DNA from 2 places in the Caldalkalibacillus uzonensis genome. Region 2 is predicted to be linked to the other one. Evidence: predicted binding sites of a transcription regulator. Region 2 holds the regulator's gene; the other holds the start of a gene.
The links. The regulator Rex, encoded in region 2, represses fermentation and respiration genes when NADH is low (regulators of the CRP and FNR family bind a similar motif). The targets are predictions, from matches to a motif close to TTGTGAAATATTTCACAA.
Positions count from the first base shown of each region.

Region 1: adhE (bifunctional acetaldehyde-CoA/alcohol dehydrogenase) is a predicted target of Rex. The motif match lies at 836-853, and genes of this name have one in related genera.

Region 1 covers NZ_JAUSUQ010000006.1:1,052-11,922, forward strand. Annotated here, with positions in the region: gene J2S00_RS08935 (DoxX family membrane protein) at 232-747, shown strand; gene adhE (bifunctional acetaldehyde-CoA/alcohol dehydrogenase) at 900-3,506, shown strand; partial or broken gene pflB (formate C-acetyltransferase) at 3,546-5,773, shown strand; gene pflA (pyruvate formate-lyase-activating protein) at 5,802-6,572, shown strand; gene J2S00_RS08955 (anion permease) at 6,702-8,120, shown strand; gene J2S00_RS08960 (hypothetical protein) at 8,151-8,348, shown strand; gene J2S00_RS08965 (fumarate hydratase) at 8,341-9,186, shown strand; gene J2S00_RS08970 (Fe-S-containing hydro-lyase) at 9,200-9,778, shown strand; gene J2S00_RS08975 (FAD-binding protein) at 9,785-10,871, shown strand, end outside.
Region 2 covers NZ_JAUSUQ010000014.1:7,935-18,805, forward strand. Annotated here, with positions in the region: gene J2S00_RS15895 (AAA family ATPase) at 1-538, opposite strand, end outside; gene J2S00_RS15900 (diacylglycerol/lipid kinase family protein) at 717-1,646, shown strand; gene J2S00_RS15905 (DUF2325 domain-containing protein) at 1,675-2,001, opposite strand; partial or broken gene J2S00_RS15910 (TIGR00366 family protein) at 2,219-3,009, opposite strand; gene J2S00_RS15915 (carbon starvation CstA family protein) at 3,226-4,851, opposite strand; gene J2S00_RS15920 (DUF8052 family protein) at 4,856-5,386, opposite strand; gene J2S00_RS15925 (CC/Se motif family (seleno)protein) at 5,410-5,712, opposite strand; gene groL (chaperonin GroEL) at 6,014-7,636, opposite strand; gene groES (co-chaperone GroES) at 7,722-8,003, opposite strand; gene tatC (twin-arginine translocase subunit TatC) at 8,157-8,879, opposite strand; gene J2S00_RS15945 (twin-arginine translocase TatA/TatE family subunit) at 8,990-9,175, opposite strand; gene J2S00_RS15950 (redox-sensing transcriptional repressor Rex) at 9,180-9,845, opposite strand; gene J2S00_RS15955 (MogA/MoaB family molybdenum cofactor biosynthesis protein) at 9,845-10,333, opposite strand; gene moaC (cyclic pyranopterin monophosphate synthase MoaC) at 10,335-10,823, opposite strand.

The DNA of each region.
Region 1 (10,871 bases), on a different contig from region 2:
TCGATAACCCTCCTTATTCTTGCCAGGCTTATACCTTGGCTGATACCATTCCTATTCTTTAGCAAGTATAAAGCGTGGAAAGGGGATGTCAAGGCAAAAATTTCTAACAAGACTGTGACCAAATTATGAAAACAAACAAAAATGTGATGTATTTCACAGGTCTTTAGCTGCTAAGAACTGTACACTTAAGGTGTAAAAAACACCACTTCATTTTGAAAGGAGGAATGGTTGATGTTTGTCAAGTTTCTCAGGGAGAGCGCCGTTGCGGCTTGGTTGTTATTAGTTGCCCGTCTGTGGCTGGGGTGGAAATGGTTGAAGGCAGGTTGGGGCAAAGTGACAGGGGATTTTGACGCTTCAGGGTATTTACAAGGAGCCATTGCCAAAGCCAGCGGAGACAATCCAGTTGTACAAGAGTGGTGGGCCAACTTTTTAAGCGGATTCGCACTTCCTAATGTTAACTTGTTCAACTTTTTGGTTGCCTGGGGAGAGTTACTTGTCGGTCTGGGTCTTATTTTAGGCACATTTACAACATTTGCAACTTTGATGGGCGTTGTGATGAATTTTGCTTTCCTGTTCTCTGGAACAATCAGCACCAACCCTCACATGATCCTAGTGGCCATGTTTATCCTGGTTGCCGGAGCCAATGCCGGTAAAATCGGTTTGGACCGCTGGGTCATTCCTTACCTCAGACAAGGAATGCAAGGGCTGCTCAACCGGGGTAAGGAGTTTAAACAGACTGGTGTCTAGGGAGAGATGTATAAGCAGAGAATGAATAAGTAAAGAAATAATAAAGAATAATTGTTCTGAGCAATACCTGTTCTTTTTTTAGCCATATATGTGAAATGTTTCACAAACTCAAGCTTGTTAAACCTTTAATAATGTAGGAGGAGAGAGAAATCATGGCGGTCAAACACAAAGAAGCCAAACAATCTGATCTAGCTGCAGTGATTGACACGTTAATCACTAATGCTGAGCATGCCCAGCGGGAGTATATGCACCTCAATCAAGAGCAAGTGGATCACATTGTCAAGGAGATGGCGCTGGCTGGGCTGGACCAGCATATGGCCTTAGCCAAACTGGCCGTGGAAGAGACCGGGAGAGGTGTCTTTGAAGACAAAGCAACCAAAAACATTTTTGCTACTGAATATATCTACCACAATATTAAATATGACAAAACAGTAGGCAGCATTAAGGAAGATCCGTACAACGGGATCATGGAAATTGCCGAACCCGTGGGGATTGTGCTGGGGGTGACACCCGTTACCAATCCCACCTCAACAACCTTGTTTAAATCCTTAATCGCCGTTAAAACACGCAATCCTATCATCTTCGCTTTCCATCCTTCTGCTCAAAAATGCAGCCGTGAGGCGGCGCGCATTGTCCGTGATGCAGCGGTCAAAGCAGGGGCACCTGAGCATTGTATCCAATGGGTAGAGAACCCTTCTGTGGAAACCACCCAGGCGCTGATGAAGCATCCTAAAGTGGCCTTAATTCTGGCCACCGGAGGGGCAGCCATGGTCAAATCAGCTTACAGCTCAGGCAAGCCGGCCTTGGGTGTGGGACCGGGGAATGTGCCCTGCTACATTGAAAAGACAGCTCACATCAAACGGGCTGTGACTGACTTGATTCTCTCCAAAACTTTTGACAACGGCATGATTTGCGCTTCCGAGCAGGCTGTTATTGTTGATAAAGACATTTGTCCAGAAGTTAAGGCGTATATGGCTGACAATGGCTGCCACTTTTTATCACCTGCTGAGTTGAAAAAAGTGGAGAAACTGGTGATTAACCCTGCTTCCTGCGTAGTGAACCCCGATATCGTCGGACAACCAGCGGTCAAAATTGCTGAACTGGCCGGCATTAGGGTGCCTGACCAGACAAAAATCCTGGTCGCTGAGCTAAAAGGGGTCGGCCCCCAGCATCCCCTTTCCAGGGAAAAATTAAGTCCGGTTTTGGCCTTTTATCAAGCGAAAACAACAGAAGAGGGACTCAAACTGGCTGAAGACATCATCGCCTTTGGAGGCATGGGCCACTCCGCTGTGATTCACTCCAGCAATCCCAACGTGATTGAAGCGTTTGGCAAGCGCATGAAAACAGGACGCATCATTGTCAACGCCCCGTCTTCACAGGGGGCCATCGGCGATATTTATAATGCCTACATCCCCTCGTTGACTTTAGGGTGCGGCACATTTGGCCATAACTCGACCACAGCCAATGTGTCTGCCATCCATCTCATTAATGTGAAACGTATGGCCACACGCACGTACAACATCCAATGGTTTAAAGTGCCGCCTAAAATTTATTTTGAAAAAGGCGCAACTAAATACCTGGAAAAAATGAGGGATATCAGCCGGGTCTTTATTGTGACAGACCCTCACATGGAAAAGCTGGGTTACGTAGACCGGGTGCTGTACTGGTTGCGCAAACGTCCCGATTATGTCCAGGTGGAAACATTCTCGGAAGTGGAGCCGGATCCCTCCTTTGACACCGTGCTCAAAGGGGCAGAGCTGATGAAAAAATATGAACCTGATGTGATTATTGCCCTGGGAGGAGGATCCCCTATTGATGCAGCTAAAGCAATGTGGCTGTTATACGAATATCCGCAAGTGGATGTAAACGGCATAAAGCAGAAGTTTTTGGATATCCGCAAGCGGGTGTATAAATATCCTTTGTTGGGCAAAAAGGCCAAATTTGTGGCCATTCCAACCACGTCAGGAACCGGGTCTGAGGTCACGCCCTTCTCCGTCATCACGGATAAAGCAGAGAATGTGAAATATCCTCTGGCTGATTATGAATTAACCCCTGATGTGGCCATCATTGACCCGGAGTATGTGCTCAGTGTGCCTAAAAATGTAACGGCAGATACGGGGATGGATGTGCTGACCCATGCCATTGAAGCCTATGTTTCCAACATGGCCAACGACTATACGGACGGATTGGCCATCAAGGCGATCCAGCTGGTGTTTGAGTACTTGCCCCGGGCCTATCATAATGGACGGGATGAAGTGGCCAGAGAAAAAATGCATAACGCTTCGGCCATCGCCGGTATGGCCTTTGCCAATGCCTTCTTGGGCATCAATCACAGCCTGGCCCACAAGCTGGGGGCAGCCTTTAACATTCCCCACGGAAGGGCCAATACGATCCTGATGCCCCATGTGATCCGGTATAATGCCCTGAAGCCGACCAAATTTTCCTCTTTCCCTAAGTATGAACACTTTGTGGCCGACCAGCGATATGCCGAGATAGCCCGGGTTCTGGGTTTGCCTTGCCGGACAGTGGAAGAAGGGGTACAAAGCCTGATCAAAGCGGTGATTGATCTGGCTAAAGAACTGGAAATGCCCCTCAGCATTGCCGAGTGCGGTGTCGGGCGTGAGGTGTTTGAAGCCCAGGTGGATCAGTTGGCCGAAAAAGCCTTCGAAGACCAGTGCACAACCACCAACCCCAAATTGCCGCTGGTCAGTGAGTTAGCGGAGATTTACCGTCAAGCTTACGAAGGTTACAAAGACTGAACAAAGCATATTCAGAAAAACTTGAAAGGAGCATGTGGTATGGACAAGTGGAGAGGTTTTAAACCTGGAAAATGGATGGAGGAAGTGAATGTCCGGGATTTTATCCAGCTGAACTGGTCTCCTTACACAGGGAATGAATCATTCCTGGCCGGTCCCACGGAAAGAACAAAGCAACTGTGGGAAAAAGTACAAGTGTTATTAAAAAAAGAGAGAGAAAAGGGCGGGGTGCTGGATGTGGACACGAAAACCGTCTCCACCATCACCTCCCATCTGCCAGGCTATATCGATAAAGAGATGGAGCAAGTGGTGGGCTTACAAACGGACGCTCCCCTTAAACGGGCCATTATGCCGTTCGGGGGCATCCGCATGGTCAAAGAAGCGTGCCGGGCTTATGGTTATGAGCTGGACCCTGGGGTGGAAAAAATCTTTACCCTGTACCGCAAAACTCATAACCAAGGGGTGTTTGATGTCTATACCCCGGAGATGAGGTTGGCCCGCAAGGCAGGCATTATTACGGGTCTGCCTGACGCGTACGGGCGGGGGCGGATTATTGGTGATTACCGCCGCGTTCCCCTGTACGGCGTCGATTTTCTCATTAAACAAAAGCAGCAGGAACTGGCCCTCTTGGAAGCAGATGTCATGCTGGACGAAACAATCCGGGAGCGGGAAGAGCTGGCTGAGCAAATTAAAGCGCTCCAGGAGCTGAAGGAGATGGCTGCCAGCTACGGCTATGATATTTCCCAGCCGGCTGGAAATGCACAAGAGGCGGTCCAGTGGTTGTACTTTGCCTATCTGGCTGCCATTAAGGAGCAAAACGGGGCAGCCATGAGCTTGGGGCGTGTCTCCACCTTCCTGGATATTTACATTGAGCGGGATTTGCGGGAAGGGACCTTAACTGAGCAAGAAGCCCAGGAGCTGATCGATCACTTTGTGATGAAACTGCGCTTGGTTAAATTTTTACGCACGCCTGAGTACAACGAACTGTTCAGCGGGGACCCAACCTGGGTAACCGAGTCCATCGGCGGTATGGCTGTTGATGGGCGTCCGCTGGTCACCAAAACGTCGTTCCGGTTCTTGCATACCCTGGACAATCTGGGGCCGGCTCCTGAACCCAACCTGACTGTGCTATGGTCGACACGTTTGCCCGAACCGTTTAAGAACTATTGTGCCAAAATGTCTATTAAAACAAGTGCCATCCGGTATGAAAACGATGACCTGATGCGTCCCGAGTTTGGGGATGACTATGGCATTGCCTGCTGCGTGTCGGCCATGCGTATCGGCAAGCAGATGCAATTTTTCGGCGCCAGGGCCAATTTAGCGAAAGCGTTGCTGTATGCCATCAATGGCGGAAAGGATGAAAAGTTAAAGATTCAGGTGGCACCCCGGTTTGAACCAATCAGGGATGAGATCCTTGATTATGAAGTGGTCAGGGAGCGCTTTGACCAGGTCTTGGATTGGCTGGCAAAACTGTATATGAACACGTTGAACGTGATTCACTATATGCACGACAAATATTGCTATGAACGGATTGAAATGGCCCTGCATGACAGGGAGATTGTCCGTACCATGGCTTGCGGCATTGCCGGATTGTCCGTAGTCGCAGACTCTTTGAGCGCAATCAAATATGCCACAGTGAAGCCCATCCGGGATGAAAACGGGCTTGCTATAGACTTCAAGATCGAAGGAGACTATCCCAAATACGGCAACGATGATGACCGGGTGGACTTATTGCCAAAGAGATCGTCCACACCTTTATGAACAAGCTGCACAAACACAAAGCATACAGGGGTGCCATTCCCACCCTGTCTGTGTTGACCATTACTTCCAATGTGGTCTATGGCAAGAAAACGGGTAACACCCCTGATGGACGCCGGGCAGGAGAACCTTTTGCCCCCGGGGCCAATCCCATGCATGGACGGGACACTAAAGGGGCATTGGCTTCCCTCAACTCGGTGGCCAAACTGCCCTATCAGGATGCGTTGGACGGGATTTCCAACACGTTCTCCATCATACCCAAAGCCCTGGGCAGAGAAGAGGAAGACCGCGTCCACAATCTGAAAGGGCTTTTGGACGGTTATATAAGCCAACAGGCACACCACATTAATGTGAATGTGCTCAACCGGGAAACATTGCGGGATGCGATGGAACATCCGGAAAAATATCCTCAACTGACCATCCGCGTTTCTGGTTATGCCGTTAACTTTATTAAATTGACAAGGGAGCAACAGTTAGATGTGTTGAAGCGGACCTTCCATGAACAGATGTAACAATTAAACTGAGGAGTTGAGTCATGTCATGTTAAGAGGACGTATCCATTCCGTTGAAACTTGCGGGACCGTTGACGGTCCCGGCATCCGCTATGTGGTGTTTATGCAGGGGTGCTTGCTGCGCTGCCAATACTGCCACAATCCAGATACCTGGGACTTAAAGGGAGGAAAGACGGTCACGAGAGAGGAATTGCTGCAAGATATGAAAGGGTACGTCCCTTATATGACTTTTTCTGGCGGTGGTGTCACTGTCTCTGGAGGTGAACCGCTGTTGCAAGCCGAATTTGTGGCAGAACTGTTCAAGGCCTGCAAGGAGCGGGACATTCATACTGCTTTGGATACCTCAGGGGGTTGTTTCACCGGCCATGGGGTACAGCGCCAGATCATTGATCGTTTGCTGGAGGTCACCGATCTGGTCCTTCTTGACCTGAAGCATATTGATGAGGCGAAGCACCGCCGCCTCACTGGACGTTCCAATGCTCACATCTTACATTTTGCCCGTTACCTTGCGGAAAAGGGAACGCCAGTTTGGATCCGGCATGTGCTTGTGCCAGGTTATACCGATGATGAACTTGATTTAGCCCGTCTTGGCCAATTTATCAAGACATTGCCCAATGTACAAAAAATAGAGATTCTCCCTTATCATCAGCTTGGTGTTCATAAGTGGCATGCGTTGGGACTCCATTATCCTTTGGCAAACGTACACCCGCCCACAGATAAGAACATTCAGCGGGCCTATTTGATCCTGACTGGGAAAGGACAACAGTCTAATCTGACAGGCCAGCTTGATATGTGTTAACAGGGTGAAGGAATCATGGCTATTAAGAAGGGAACGATTTTTTTTAAAGTTGTATGTGAAATAATTCACAATTTGTTAATCGTGCAACCGTTGAATGCACAAATGAATGGACAAAGGGAGTGATAGAAAATGACGAAAAAAAGCGATGTGAAGCTTATTCCTTTATTGATCACGTTAGCGATTGGGATTGGTATTTGGAATATTGCCCCCCCAGCCGGATTGGAAAAGGAAGCATGGCAGCTTTTCGCCATATTTGTAGCTACGATTGTCGGGCTTATCATTAAGCCCATGCCGATGGGAGTTGTGGCTATTTTCGGTCTGACGGCGACCGTATTGACCAAAACGTTGACGATAGGTGACGCACTGAGCGGTTTCAGCAATTCCGTCATATGGCTGATTGTCATCGCCTTCTTTGTTTCCCGAGGGTTTATTAAAACGGGACTCGGTTCGAGAGTGGCTTACTTTTTCGTTATGAAATTTGGCAAAAAGACGCTTGGGCTTTCGTATGCCTTGCTGTTTAGCGATCTGCTTTTGGCGCCGGCGATGCCGTCCAATACTGCGCGGGCGGGAGGGATTGTGTTGCCGATTATCCGCTCGTTGTCCGAAGCGTACGGTTCCCGGGTCGAAGACGGAACGGAAAGAAAAATTGGTTCTTTCCTGACCAAAGTGGCCTTTCAGGGTGACATGATTACATCGGCGATGTTTCTGACTGCCATGGCAGCCAACCCATTAGTGGTGAGCATTGCGGCTGAAATTACGGGAGTAAACATTTCCTGGACCGGGTGGATGGTCGCAGCATTTGTTCCCGGAATTGTAAGTTTAATCATTATCCCGCTTGTGATTTACAAAATTTATCCGCCCGAAATTAAAGAAACACCTGGCGCGGCAGAACTGGCCAAACAGAAATTGGCGGAAATGGGGCCGTTGAAAAGATCGGAATGGTATATGGTCGGCGTGTTTTTCCTTATCCTCTGCCTTTGGATTTTCGGAACAAAAGTGGGGATCGACGCGACCACGACCGCTTTTATCGGATTGTGCGCGTTGCTTTTGCTTCAGGTTTTATCCTGGTCAGACATCAAAAATGAACAAGGGGCATGGGATACGCTGGTCTGGTTTGCGGCTCTCGTCATGATGGCCACCTTTTTAAATCAGCTCGGCTTCATTCCATGGTTTAGTGGAATAATGGAAGGCAGTGTGTCCGGCATGTCTTGGGTAGTCGCACTCATTGTCTTAGCTCTGGTGTACTTCTATTCACACTATTTCTTTGCCAGCAATACAGCTCATGTCAGTGCGATGTACGGGGCATTTTTAGCTGTATTAGTTGCGGCAGGAGCGCCGCCCTTATTATCCGCTCTGGTTCTCGGTTTCTTCAGCAATTTGTTTGCCTGCACTACGCATTACGGCTGCGGGCCCGCTCCAGTGTTTTTTGGCACTGGCTATGTCAGTCAAAATAAATGGTGGTCTATCGGCTTCCTTATCTCGATCATTCATATCCTTGTCTGGTTGGGAATCGGTGGACTGTGGTGGAAATTGTTAGGACTTTGGTAAGAGCGTTTTTTCCATAAGGAGGTGATGTAAGTGGCGGTGCTGATGAATGGGGTGGAATCTCCCTGTTGTTCAGCGAAGGTGGTCAAGGAATTTCGGATTGAACTTTACCATGGAGCTGATGATGAATACGAGTTGAACGTTCCGTTTTTCATCTGTATCAAGTGCGGCGAACCTGTTTCGCTGTTGCAAACGGCAGATATGATTGGAAGGGGGAAAAAAGATGCGTGAAATCTCGACAGAACAAGTGATAAAGACGGTAAGAAGACTGTGTATCGAAGCTGCCTGCGATTTGCCTGAAGATGTGGAGCAGGCTTTGAGGAAGGGGTTGTCTGTGGAAGAATCGCATTTTGGCCGATACAGTTTGGAGAAAATCTTGAAAAACGTGCATCTGTCCCGGGAAGAACAGGTGCCAATGTGCCAGGACACCGGAATGGCGGTCATTTTTGTGGAGATAGGACAAGACGTTCGTATTGTGGGCGGTGCTCTGAACGAAGCGATTAACGAAGGAGTTCGGCAAGGATATAAAGACGGTTATCTAAGAAAATCGGTTGTCGCAGATCCGGTTCTTCACCGGCAAAATACTAGCGACAACACCCCCGCGGTGATCCATACCGAAATCGTGCCTGGCGATAAACTCAAAATCCAGGTGATGCCCAAAGGCGCCGGAAGCGAAAACATGGGAGCGGTGAAAATGTGCAAACCGGCGGAAGGATTGGACGGGGTGATGGACTTTGTTGTAAACACCGTCACACAAGCGGGTGGCAACCCTTGCCCGCCGGTGATTGTCGGCGTCGGTATTGGCGGGACGATGGATAAATGCACCCTTCTGGCCAAAAAAGCGCTGGTCAGGGATGTGGGGCAGCCCCACCCCAACAAAGAGTATGCAGAAGTAGAAAAAGTATTGCTTGAAAGAATCAATAAGCTTGGCATTGGGCCTCAGGGCTTTGGAGGAAAAGTGACAGCTTTGGCCGTTCACATCGAAACCTATCCGACTCACATCGCGATGCTGCCTGTCTGTGTCACCTTGAACTGCCATGCGGCGCGCCATAAAGAGGCTGTGTTATAAGGGAGGAAAAGAAATGAGCACGGTAAAGAAGTTAACGACTCCATTGACTGACGAACAGATCCGATCTTTAAAAGCCGGCGATCAAGTTACGATTACAGGCGTTATCTATTCGGCGCGAGATGCGGCTCATCAAAGGATGGTCGATGCGCTTAAAGAAAACAAACCGCTGCCTGTCGATCTAAAAAATCAGGTGATTTATTATGCGGGACCAACCCCGGCCAAGCCCGGAAAAGTCATCGGTTCGTGCGGACCGACCACCAGCGGGCGAATGGACGCTTATTCGCCGGCCTTGATGGAGCAAGGACTTAAAGGGATGATCGGCAAAGGGCCGAGAAGCAGGGAAGTGATTGCCGCAATGAAAAAGCACGGCGCGGTTTATTTTGCGGCTATCGGCGGGGCCGCCGCCCTGATTGCGGACACGATCAAAAAGGTGGAAGTCGTGGCTTACGAGGAACTGGGTCCGGAAGCGATTCGCCGGATGGAAGTGGAAAACTATCCTTGCATTGTCGCTGTCGACTGCGAAGGAAACGACCTGTATGAAATAGGCGTCAAACAATACAGAATCGAAGAACAGACGTTGGAACAGGAGTGAATGCAGATGTTGAAGTACGATGTGATCGTTGTCGGCGCCGGGGGAGCGGGCATGATGGCCGCTCTTTATGCGAGTAAAGACAAGAATTTGCGCGTGGCCTGCTTGTCGAAAATATTCCCCACGCGTTCCCACACGGGCGCGGCTCAAGGCGGCATCAACGCGGCGATGGGTTACCGGGACGCGACAGACTCCCCCGAAAAGCATTTTAGAGACACGGTGAAAGGAAGCGATTTTTTGGCGGATCAGGATGCGGTTGAATATTTTACCGCCAACATGCCCGCTATCATCTCGGAACTGGATTATTACGGCGTTCCTTTCTCCCGTGATCCAAACGGAAGAATCGCCCAGCGTCCGTTTGGCGGCGCTTCAAGTCCTAGAACGTGCTATTCGGCGGACAAAACCGGCCACGTGATTTTGCATGCCTTATACGAACAATGCCTGAAAAACAACGTTGAGTTTTTGGACGAATGGTTTTTGCTGTCGCTTGTCGTGGCGGACGAAACGTTTCATGGACTGGTCGCGATGAATATCAAAACAGGCGAAATTCACCCTTTTCTGGCCAAAGCGGTTGTGATCGCGACGGGCGGGTTTGGCCGCATTTACTGGAACCGTACGACCAACGCCATCAACATGACCGGCGACGGGACGGCCGCCTGCTTCAACGCCGGCATTCCGTTAAAAGACCCTGAATTTGTGCAGTTTCATCCGACTGGATTGGCTTCTACAGGCATTTTGCTGTCGGAAGCTTGCCGGGGAGAGGGCGGTTATTTGATCAACAGGGAGGGCGAACGTTTTATGAAACGCTATGCCCCGGAAAAAATGGAGCTGGCCCCGCGCGACCTGGTGTCGCGGTCCATCGAGATGGAAATTAAAGCAGGGCGTGGTTTCGGCCAAGGTTTGGAAGCATACGTGCTGATGGACCTGAGACATTTGGGTAAGGAAAAAATTATGGAACGGCTGCCGCAAGTAAGGGAGCTGGCCATGGATTTCGAAGGCGTCGATCTCATCGAAGAGCCGGTTCCGATCCGCCCGAGCTGCCACTATATGATGGGCGGTATCCATGTCAGCGATTACGCCACATTGGCCACGCCCG
Region 2 (10,871 bases):
GCTTTAATTTTAATAGAAAACGGTCCAATTGGGCCTCGGGCAACGGATAAGTGCCTTCATACTCGATGGGATTTTGGGTGGCCATCACCAAAAAAGGCGATGGCAGCGGCCGGGTTTCACCATCTACTGTCACACTGCCCTCTTCCATTGCTTCCAGCAAGGCAGACTGGGTTTTGGGAGAAGTCCGGTTGATCTCATCGGCCAATACAATGTGTCCAAAAATGGGGCCTGGGCGAAACTCAAACTTAAGTTCCTTCTGATTAAAAATCGACACACCCGTGACATCCGACGGCAACAGGTCCGGGGTAAATTGAATGCGTTTAAATGTACAGCCCAGAGAACGGGCCAGAGAACGGACAAGCATGGTTTTACCAACCCCAGGCACATCTTCCAGCAATATATGTCCTTTGGCCAATATAGCGACTAAAGTCAGTTCCACAACCTGTTCTTTGCCCACCATCACCTTATGCACATTGTTCATGACTTCTGCTAGTTTAGGATGATACTGATCCACTGAAACAAGATTTGAATCGGTCATAAGCGCCTCCTTGTTCTCTCGTTCCTTTTCTATGATTCTATTTCCCATTATTCCATTAATACCATTCCACCCTGCTTTTAATCCTTTTCTTTGATGTTAACATACTGCAAGTGAAGAAGGAATTTTAGAGATAAAAGACGAATACGTTGAAGAAAAGTTCTAGAACGGAGAAAAAAACATGTATATCTTTATTGTCAATCCTGTATCAGGGAATGGTAAAGGGTTAAAAATATGGAAAAAAGTACGCAAGGAGCTGGATAAACGGCAAGTTCCTTACCGCTCCTTTTTTACCAAACAAGCTGGTCATGGTACAGAGCTGGCTAAACAACTGGCCGAACTCTACCAAGAAAAAATAACAGCCATCATCGCCGTAGGCGGTGATGGCACCGTACACGAAATCATTAATGGATTGTCTAAGTACCCCCGAATCCCGTTTAGTGCGATTTCAGCCGGTTCCGGCAACGACTTTGCCCGGGGTTTTGGCCTGCCCCGACGTCCCTTGCCTGCCTTAAACCACATTTTGGCCACTTCTTCCTCATCCCTTGCCCGCTATGATATGGGGGTTTACCACCTGGGCCATAAGCGTAAGGGAAAAGGTTATTTTATCAACGGGATTGGTGTCGGTTTTGACGGTGAAGTGGCTAAATATACCAACCAGGCGCGCTATAAAAAATGGCTGAACACCTTTAAGCTGGGGATATTGGCTTATGTGATCTCAGCACTTAAATTATTGTTCAAATACCGGACACAGGAAGTCATCATCAGGGTCGACGGGCAGGAATACACCTTTAGGGATGTGTGGCTGGTAGCTATATGTAATATCCCTTATTATGGGGGCGGTATGAAAATCATTCCCCAAGCTCGCCCCAACGATGGACTGCTTAATGTTTGCGTGGTCCATCAGCTTAAGCCATGGCAGGTGATGTTAGCCCTTGGCTCTGTTTATCTTGGCTGGCACACACGGCTTAAAGCTGTCAAGCTGATTAAAGGGGAAATGATCCAAGTGAGCAGCGAGGAGCCGATGACGGTTCATGCTGATGGTGAGATCATCGGAACCTCTCCCATCTTGTTAACCATCGAAAAAAGAACCCGGACCATATGGAGATGATTTCAACATCGCACCCAAGACCGTCTATTTAATGCACATGAGACCTGGGCTTGGTTGATGATAAAAAACGCTGGGGATCCCCTGCTGTTAAACACCTATAGATTGAACACCAGGAACGCTTAGCAAAATAGATCGGTACTCTCTGTTCCTTGGCCCGTTGTTTAATCACTTTAGATAAATTGTGATTGATATAATCGGTCAGAACCAGCACGGCATCCACATTCTTGGGGATCTCCCGTTTCACTTGCTGACACTTGCGTCCTGACACATGACAAATCTGACAGACACCCAATTCTTTTAATTGATCTGTAATATTACCCAGGTGATCGCCTCCGACAACCAGTAATGAGCGCATCTTTCATCACCTCTGTTCGATTGTTTTATAAACATGGCCGACTTTAACTTTTCAGATAATGAGAATCAATTTCAATTAAATTGTAAGAAAAATGCGCCCATTTGTCAATGAAAATGATTATCAAATGAAAAAATAACCCCAGCCATTGTGCTCTTCACCTTTAGACACAATGGCTGAGCCTGGTCATACTCTAATTCTCTTTTGGTTGTTAAGCACGTTAAAACACTAATAAACCAATGGAAATAATCAAGCCGCTGACAATTAGAGCCATGATACAGAATCCCATAATATCTTTTGCCCGCAGTCCGGCAATAGCAAGCGCCGGTAAAGCCCAGAAAGGTTGGATCATGTTTGTCCACGCATCTCCCCAGGCAACAGCCATGGCTGTTTTGGCTGTATCAACGCCCAGCTCCAAAGCAGCCGGAAGCATGACCGGGGCCTGCACAGCCCATTGTCCCCCGCCAGAAGGCACGAAAAAGTTTACGATACCCGCACTGATAAAGGTAAACAAGGGGAATGTATATTCGTTAGAGATCTGCACAAACCACAGAGACATTTTCTCCGCCAGCCCGGAAGAGACCATCATGCCCATAATCCCCGCATAAAACGGAAACTGGATCATAATCCCTCCCGCATTTTTAACCGCCTGTTTCACACTTTCCAAAAACCGCCGCGGTGTGCCATGAAAGAGAATGCCCAGGTTCCCGATTGCACAATGAAATAATATAAAATGAACGCCAGCCCCATGGCACCTGTCAGAAGGGAAACCAGACGGCTGTTTTCCAGTTTTTCGGCTGGTGTACGGGCAACATACTGATCTTGAGTGGCAGATTCAGCCGGTTCCTCCAGCAGTGTCCGGTCAATGTAAACCCGGTTTTCAGTTGACGTAAGCATCATCCGGTTAAGAACAGGCAGCACAACCAGTAAAGCAATTACGATAAACAGGTTAAAACCAGCAAAAATTGTATGACTGGTCGGAATCACGCCAATCAGTTCCTCACAGAAATGGATCAGGCAGATAACGCTGCATCAGGCCGTCAAAAAATATCGTTGCTCGTTTAAACATGCCGCTCCCCCTTTATGACTGCTCATATTGTTCTCACAAGTAAGGCAAACGCTTTCATTTGAGCTGAAATTAACAGGCGCATGAATCACTCATGCGCCTTTTTCAAAGATGACCAAGTGCACCTTGCGTCTCCGCATCCGACCAAGCGATAAAGGTTCCTAGCTGTCTGCTTTCACTGTGGTATCCTCATCCTTGGTGGCAGACAGGGAACGCCACGCCTCCATTATTAAGAACAAACACAGTACAGCCAGGAAAATGGCTGAAATAGCGAGGAAATAATTCCCTGTCGCAAAGTTGCGCTGGATGAGAACCACTAGGGCACTCAATGTCACAATAAACATAAACACCATGGGAATAATGGTAAAGTAAGATTTAACCCCTTTCTTAATCAGCCATACAGATACCGCCAGCAAGGCAATGGCCCCTAGCATCTGATTGGCTGAACCGAACAAAGGCCAGACAGTAGACCAAGTACCGGATAGTGCCAAGGCACCTGCACCGATCAATACAATCAATGTGGATAAATGGATGTTTTTAGCTAGAGCCGGTACCCTCTGATCAGCCAGCTCCTGTACGGCATAACGGCCAAGACGTGTCGCTGAATCCAGGGTAGTAAACAGGAAGGCTGAAGCAGTTAAGGCCGCAAAGGTGGTTGCCGTTGTTTCAGCAATACCCCAATGGGACATGAAGTAGCCGATGCCAGCAGCAAAAGTACCAATCGGCCCGCCCAATTCTGCCAATCTAGCCGCATATTCTGCTTGGGTCAAATAGGCAATAGATCCAATGACGATGATAGCCAGGAAACCTTCCAGTAACATGCCGCCGTAGGTGATAAATTTCCCGCTTCTTTCATTGTCCAGCTGTTTGGCAGTCGTACCTGAAGACACCAGGGAGTGAAATCCGGAAATAGCCCCGCAAGCAATGGTAATAAACAAGATGGGGAACAGATAACCAAGATTTTCATCATAAAAGCCAGTATAAGCGTCCATTTGAATAGCGGGAGCGGCAATAATGATACCCAGCACCGCACCAACCATCATCCCGTACAACAAGAAGGAGTTGAGATAGTCCCGGGGCTGCAAAAGGACCCACACAGGCAATACTGATGCCACATAGGCGTAAATGAGCAAGATCCAAACCCATGTGGTTGCACTTAAGTTCAGCGGATAGTTAATGCCGATCCATACAGAAGCCAGCATGGCAATCATACCGAAAATAGTAGCTACCACCAGGTTGACACGCAACTGGTTAACCACAAAACCAAACAGGATGGCCAGCCCCAAAAAGAGCATAGAAGCCGTAGCTGCTTGAGGGACCGCTACAAAGGTGTCAGCAACGAGGATAACAAATACACCAACAATTAAAATTAGAGCCGAAATAGAGAAAAGTAAGAATAGAATTTGGCCGCGGTTGCCAATATACTCTTTTATCACAGCACCAATCGATTGGGCTTTATGACGGATTGATGCTTGCAGTGAACTGTAATCATGCACTCCGCCGACAAAGATGCTTCCAATCACTACCCACAGCACGGCAGGCAACCAACCAAAGACCGCTGCTGTAATCGGCCCGACAATCGGTCCTCCCCCGGCGATGGAGGCATAATGGTGCCCTAAAAGAACAGGTTTTTTAGCCGGTACATAGTCCACACCATCATGCATGGTATGAGCAGGTGTGGGACGGTTGGGGTCTATACCCAGCTTGCGTTCCAGAAATTTGCCGTAAGTAAAGTAAGCAATGATAAAGATAACACCACAAATGAACATCAACGTGAGAAAGTTCACCTGTCTAAGCCTCCTCTGTCAATTGTTTTTTAAAAGGCTCAACAAACGATTCACCCTTCGGATGAATATGCACTTCCTTAGCTTTGAGATCCACAATGGCCATATAAATTTCAGCCCAACCATACCAGCCATATTTGATAAACCTCAATTTTCTAAAGCGCCTCACCTCCCTCACAAGATCACGAGTTACTGGCTGATCGGTCACCATCACACCTAGAAAAATGGTGGACATATGTTCCCGGTGCTCGGGAACATAGTGCTTTATATTCTTGATCAGCTCCTCTTTAAACATCTGAATAAAACCCGAAGTTAACGGTGCTTTACTGGCCGCAACAAAAACGCACTGCTGATTTTCAACTCCCCAAACTTTAATCGATTTGGTAATCAAATATCGTTCATCTCTGCGTTTATACAAGGCCATAAAGGCAAGTGGGATTTGTCCAAGGTCTTCATCCCGGTACACATCAAAAAAGTGGACAAACCGGTTAGCGATCTTTTGGATATAGTGCCGAATAGTCTGTTCGTTTACCGACATGTGCTTCATCCTCTCTGCGACAGTTAGAAAAGATCGACACCGTTTGCCACAATGATTGATTTAAAGGGGCCAATTCCCCATAGTTTGAGGTCTAATGTGTCTTTTTTCAGAAACTGTTCTATATGATATGGGACAAAGATACGCAAACCATCTACTTGAATTTCTTTAAAGCGCTGCAGGTCATCAGGCTCCCCCAAGTGGGCCGTCAGTTCCATTGGCCCGCCTCCACAACATCCTCGGGCTTTCAACAGTTGCACAGTTAATGTTTTTCCTTTGGCAGCCAGCCAGGTTTTGGCTTTATCCTCCAGCTGAACGTGGAGGGACATCTTTAAAGCCCCCTTTCGTTGTTCAATTTAAAATTGACCAGGTTCATCCTATCTTGCCAATTATCTGACTAAATTAACAAGACCAGGAGGAATAGGCGCTCCTAAGTAAGAGGTAATAATATTATATCAATTTCCGGACAAATGAAGTAGTGGGATGATTAACCTGCCTAATAAATATTTATGAAAGCGCTGTCATTTTCTATTACTATTATAACTTAGTTTAAAAAAACCTGCCACTGTACAGGTGGCAGGTTGCTTCCTAATCTTGTTTTTATAATCTTGTTTTTATAGAGGAGGGGGATTACATCATGCCGCCCATGTCCGGCATGCCAGGGTTTCCGTTTTTATCTTCTTCTTCAGGCTCATCAGCCACAATGGCCTCCGTGGTTAAGAACATAGCGGATACACTGGCTGCGTTTTGCAGAGCAGAACGGGTCACTTTAGCCGGGTCAACAATACCCGCTTCCAGCATGTTTACCCATTCGCCGGTAGCCGCGTTAAATCCGGTGCCTACCGGTTCTTTTTTCAGGCGCTCAACAATGACGGAACCTTCCAGACCGGCATTGTGGGCAATTTGACGTACAGGCTCTTCAAGGGCACGCAGCACAATGTTGACACCTGTTTTCTCGTCGCCTTCAACATCCAGCTTCTCAACAGCGGAAATCACGTTAACCAGTGCAGTACCACCACCGGAAACGATACCTTCTTCAACAGCAGCGCGAGTTGAGTTCAAAGCATCCTCGATGCGCAGCTTTTTCTCTTTCAATTCGGTTTCAGTGGCAGCACCCACTTTGATGACAGCCACACCGCCGGCCAATTTGGCTAAGCGCTCTTGTAATTTTTCTTTGTCAAACTCAGATGTAGTCTCTTCCAGTTGAGCACGAATTTGGTTGACGCGGCCGGCAATTTTGTCAGAGTCGCCATGGCCTTCAACAATGGTGGTGTGTTCTTTGGTCACAACCACTTTGCCAGCGCGGCCCAGTTGATCGATGCGGGCAGATTTCAGCTCTAAGCCGAGGTCTTCGGTGATCACTTGGCCACCCGTCAGGATAGCAATATCTTCAAGCATCGCCTTGCGACGGTCGCCGAAACCAGGTGCTTTAACAGCTACAGCGTTGAATGTTCCGCGCAGCTTGTTAACCACTAAGGTAGCCAGTGCTTCACCTTCAACATCTTCAGCGATGATCAACAGCGGCTTGCCTTGCTGGACGACTTGTTCCAGGATCGGCAATACCTCTTGAATGTTGGAGATTTTCTTATCGGTAATCAAGATATAGGGATTGTCAAGGACAGCTTCCATTTTGTCCGTATCAGTTACCATGTAAGGAGAAGCGTAACCGCGGTCGAATTGCATACCTTCAACCACTTCTAATTCAGTGACAAAACCTTTGGATTCCTCAACGGTGATCACACCGTCATTGCCCACTTTTTCCATTGCTTCTGCAATGAGTTGCCCAATCTCTTCGTCAGCAGCAGAAATGGCAGCGACTTGGGCAATGGAAGATTTGCCTTCAATCGGCTTGGAAATGTTTTTAATTTCTTCAACGGCAGCTTTGATGGCTTTTTCGATGCCTCGCTTCAGACCCATGGGGTTGGCACCGGCAGCCACGTTTTTCAATCCTTCACGGATCATGGCTTGGGCCAGAACAGTCGCAGTGGTTGTACCGTCACCAGCTACATCGTTGGTTTTGTTGGCCACTTCAGCAACCAGTTTGGCACCCATGTTTTCAAACGGGTCTTTCAATTCAATTTCTTTGGCAATGGTCACACCGTCATTGGTAATTAACGGGGAACCAAATTTCTTTTCCAGAACAACGTTGCGCCCTTTTGGTCCAAGGGTTACTTTCACTGCATCAGCCAATGTATCCACACCGCGCAGCATGGCACGACGAGCTGTTTCACTAAACTTAAGCTGTTTAGCCATCACTTCCGCCTCCTATTATGTAATATTATTTTTACTTAAAAAGTTTTAGACAACCATGGCCTGTATAACGCACACCAAGCTGATGTTAGCTTAAAATAGCCAGAATATCGCTCTCGCGCATAATCAGCAATTCTTTGTTATCAAATTTAACTTCCGTTCCGGCGTATTTGGAAAAGATAACACGATCGCCTTCTTTCACTTCTAAAGGAATGCGCTCACCGTTTTCAATCCGGCCACTGCCAACAGCAACCACTTTACCTTCTTGCGGCTTTTCTTTAGCCGTATCAGGAAGCACAATGCCGCTTGCTGTTGTTTCTTCTTTTTCAATGGGTTCAATAACCACACGATCGCCTAGTGGCTTCAACATTTCAAACGCCCTCCTTAATATTTGATTTTAATTGTTAGCACTCACCCAACACGAGTGCTAACACCTAATATATTAATCATTTTAGTTTGGTTTTGCAAGTCCCTTTTTCATCTGTTGTATGAAAAAGTTTTGCACTTTAATAGCATATAACTTTTACTCCTGATTTATTCTTTTTGCTGCCATCCGCCGGTATGTTAGCTGGGACAGCCATACGCTGATCTCATAGAGGATGATCAACGGCACAGTGACCAAAAGGTGGGAAAGGAGCTCAGGAGGCGTAATTAAGGCCGCAATGACAAACAGGGCAAAATAGGCGTACTTACGCATGCGTTTTAACAGCAACGGGGAAACCACACCCAACCGGGTGAGAAAGAGAACCAGTAGCGGCATTTGAAAGATGAAACCAAAGGGAACAACCAGCGTGAACATAAACTGAAAATAGTGGATCATACCGTACATCTCTTCCGCCCCAAGCCGGCTGGCAATCCCCGTCATAAACTGAATGACAAAAGGGAACAACCAATAATAACCGAACGCCAAGCCGGCAACAAACAGAACGGCAGCCCCTGGAATGTAGGCCAGGGTGATTTTACGTTCTTTCTCGGTTAAACCTGGGCTAACAAAGGCCCAGATTTGGTACAACGCAAATGGAAAGGTTATCACCAAACCAACGACGATGGAAAACAGGAAAAAAACCTTAAAGGCATCAGTTAAACCGATGACCACCCAGGGAATCTGAGCAGCCACCGGTTGTTTTTGCAGATACTGCACCACGTTATCGGCGAGGAAAAATCCCAATACCATGGACACAAGAAAAAGGATCAAAACATAGATGACCCTTTTTCTCAATTCACCGATATGTTCCATGACGCTCATATCATCGCTTTGCTTGTGCTTAATATTGGTTCTTTTGATATGTTTGGGTATGGAACGCTGTTCCTGCTCCATTTCTCTCTCCTCCGGCACCAGGCAGTTTAAACAATTGTTTAACGATCGTTTTTCTCTTCTGTTTGCTTCGGTTTATCCTCATCAACCAGGCCATTGGTGGCATTTTTAAATTCACGCAAGGTTTTTCCAAAGGCACGGCCCAATTCAGGCAGTTTGCTCGGCCCGAACAAGAGCAGTGCCACTAAAATAATTAAAATTAAACTGACAGGTCCGATAGTTGGCATTTGTTTATCCCTCCAATTTATCCAATCCTTCTTCCTTAGAAGGTGAAGGATAATGTTTTAAAAAGTAAATCAGGGTTTGTAATTCGATGGTCAGATCAATATGATGGATACGGATATGATCTGGCACATCAATTCTGGCAGGGGTAAAGTTAAGGATCCCTTTGATGCCAGCTTTGATCAGCAGGTTTACTGTCTCTTGAGCCACTTGGGCCGGCACCGTTAAAATGGCAATGGGGGTGTCAGCCAGGTCCCCTTCCTGGAGATTGTCCAAAGCATAAATGGGGATCCCGCCAATGGTTTGGCCAATCTTGTGCGGATCAACGTCGTAGGCTTTCATAATTTTGATGTTGTGGCTTTTTTGGAAATTATAGCGCAACAGGGCCGTACCCAGGTTACCAACCCCGATGAGCACCACGCCTGTTTTATTATCTTGTTCTAAGATTTTCCGAAAAAAGGACAATAAATACTCCACATTGTACCCATAACCTTTGCGGCCCAGCGCTCCAAAGTAGGAAAAATCCCGCCGGATGGTGGCTGCATCTATTTTAACAGCTTCGCTCAGTTCCGTCGATGAGATGCGCTGTTTTCCTGCCCTTTTAATATTTTCCAGCACCCGGTAATACAACGGCAGCCGCTTGGCTGTGGCTTGCGGAATCCGTTGCTCGCTCATCAGGCATTAACCCCTTCTTCACCACGCAAAATAGTCAAAGCGTTAGGCAATTGATCAATGATTGCTTCTAAACAGGTTTGAGCATCTTGCACAGCACCCGGAAGGTTAATAATGAGCGAGTTGCCGCGCGTACCGCAAATGGCGCGGGTAAACATGGCCAAGCGGGAGCTCTCCAGTGCTTTGCGCCGCATCTCTTCAGCCATGCCTGGAACGACGCGGTCAATCACCTGTCTGGTCGCTTCAGGGGTGACGTCATCCGGACTTAAGCCTGTTCCGCCCACAGTGACCAGCAAATCCACTTGGTGACGGTCGGTGATCTCAATCATATTTTCTTTCAGGGTTTCGATACAATCCGGCAAGACACGGTAGATGATAACATTGGCTTCCAGATGGTGGGTTAACACATCTTTTACCGCCGGCCCGCTGTTATCCACCCGCTCCCCCCGTGATGCTTTATTGCTCGCTACAACAATGGCCACTTTCCACATACTAACGTTCCTCCCTCTTGAAATCTCCGCTTTTGCCTCCTGTTTTTTTCAGGAGATAGGTGGGGCCAATCACCATGCCTTTGTCCAATGCTTTACACATATCATAAATGGTCAGGGCGGCCGCTTGTGCAGCTGTAAGTGCTTCCATTTCTACACCTGTTTTTCCTGTTGTTTTTACTTCCGCATAAATTTTAATCACAGCCTGTTTCCCTTCCCGTACCGGTTCAAAGCGAATGTCGATCCCTGTCAAGGGCAAAGGATGACACATGGGAATCCATTGGGGTGTATTTTTAGCGGCCATCACACCAGCCACTTGGGCAACGGCCAGTACATCCCCCTTTTTAACCTTCCCTTGTTCAATCTGATCCAAAACTTCACGGGGCATTTGAACCTGGCTGAAGGCCACAGCCGTCCGTTTGGTCTCTTGTTTATCAGAGACATCGACCATCCTGGCCCTCCCCTGTTCATTAAAATGGGTAAATGACGACATGGTTTATGTTGAGCCTCCTGTTTTAAGTGCCAAAATGTTGGTGAACAA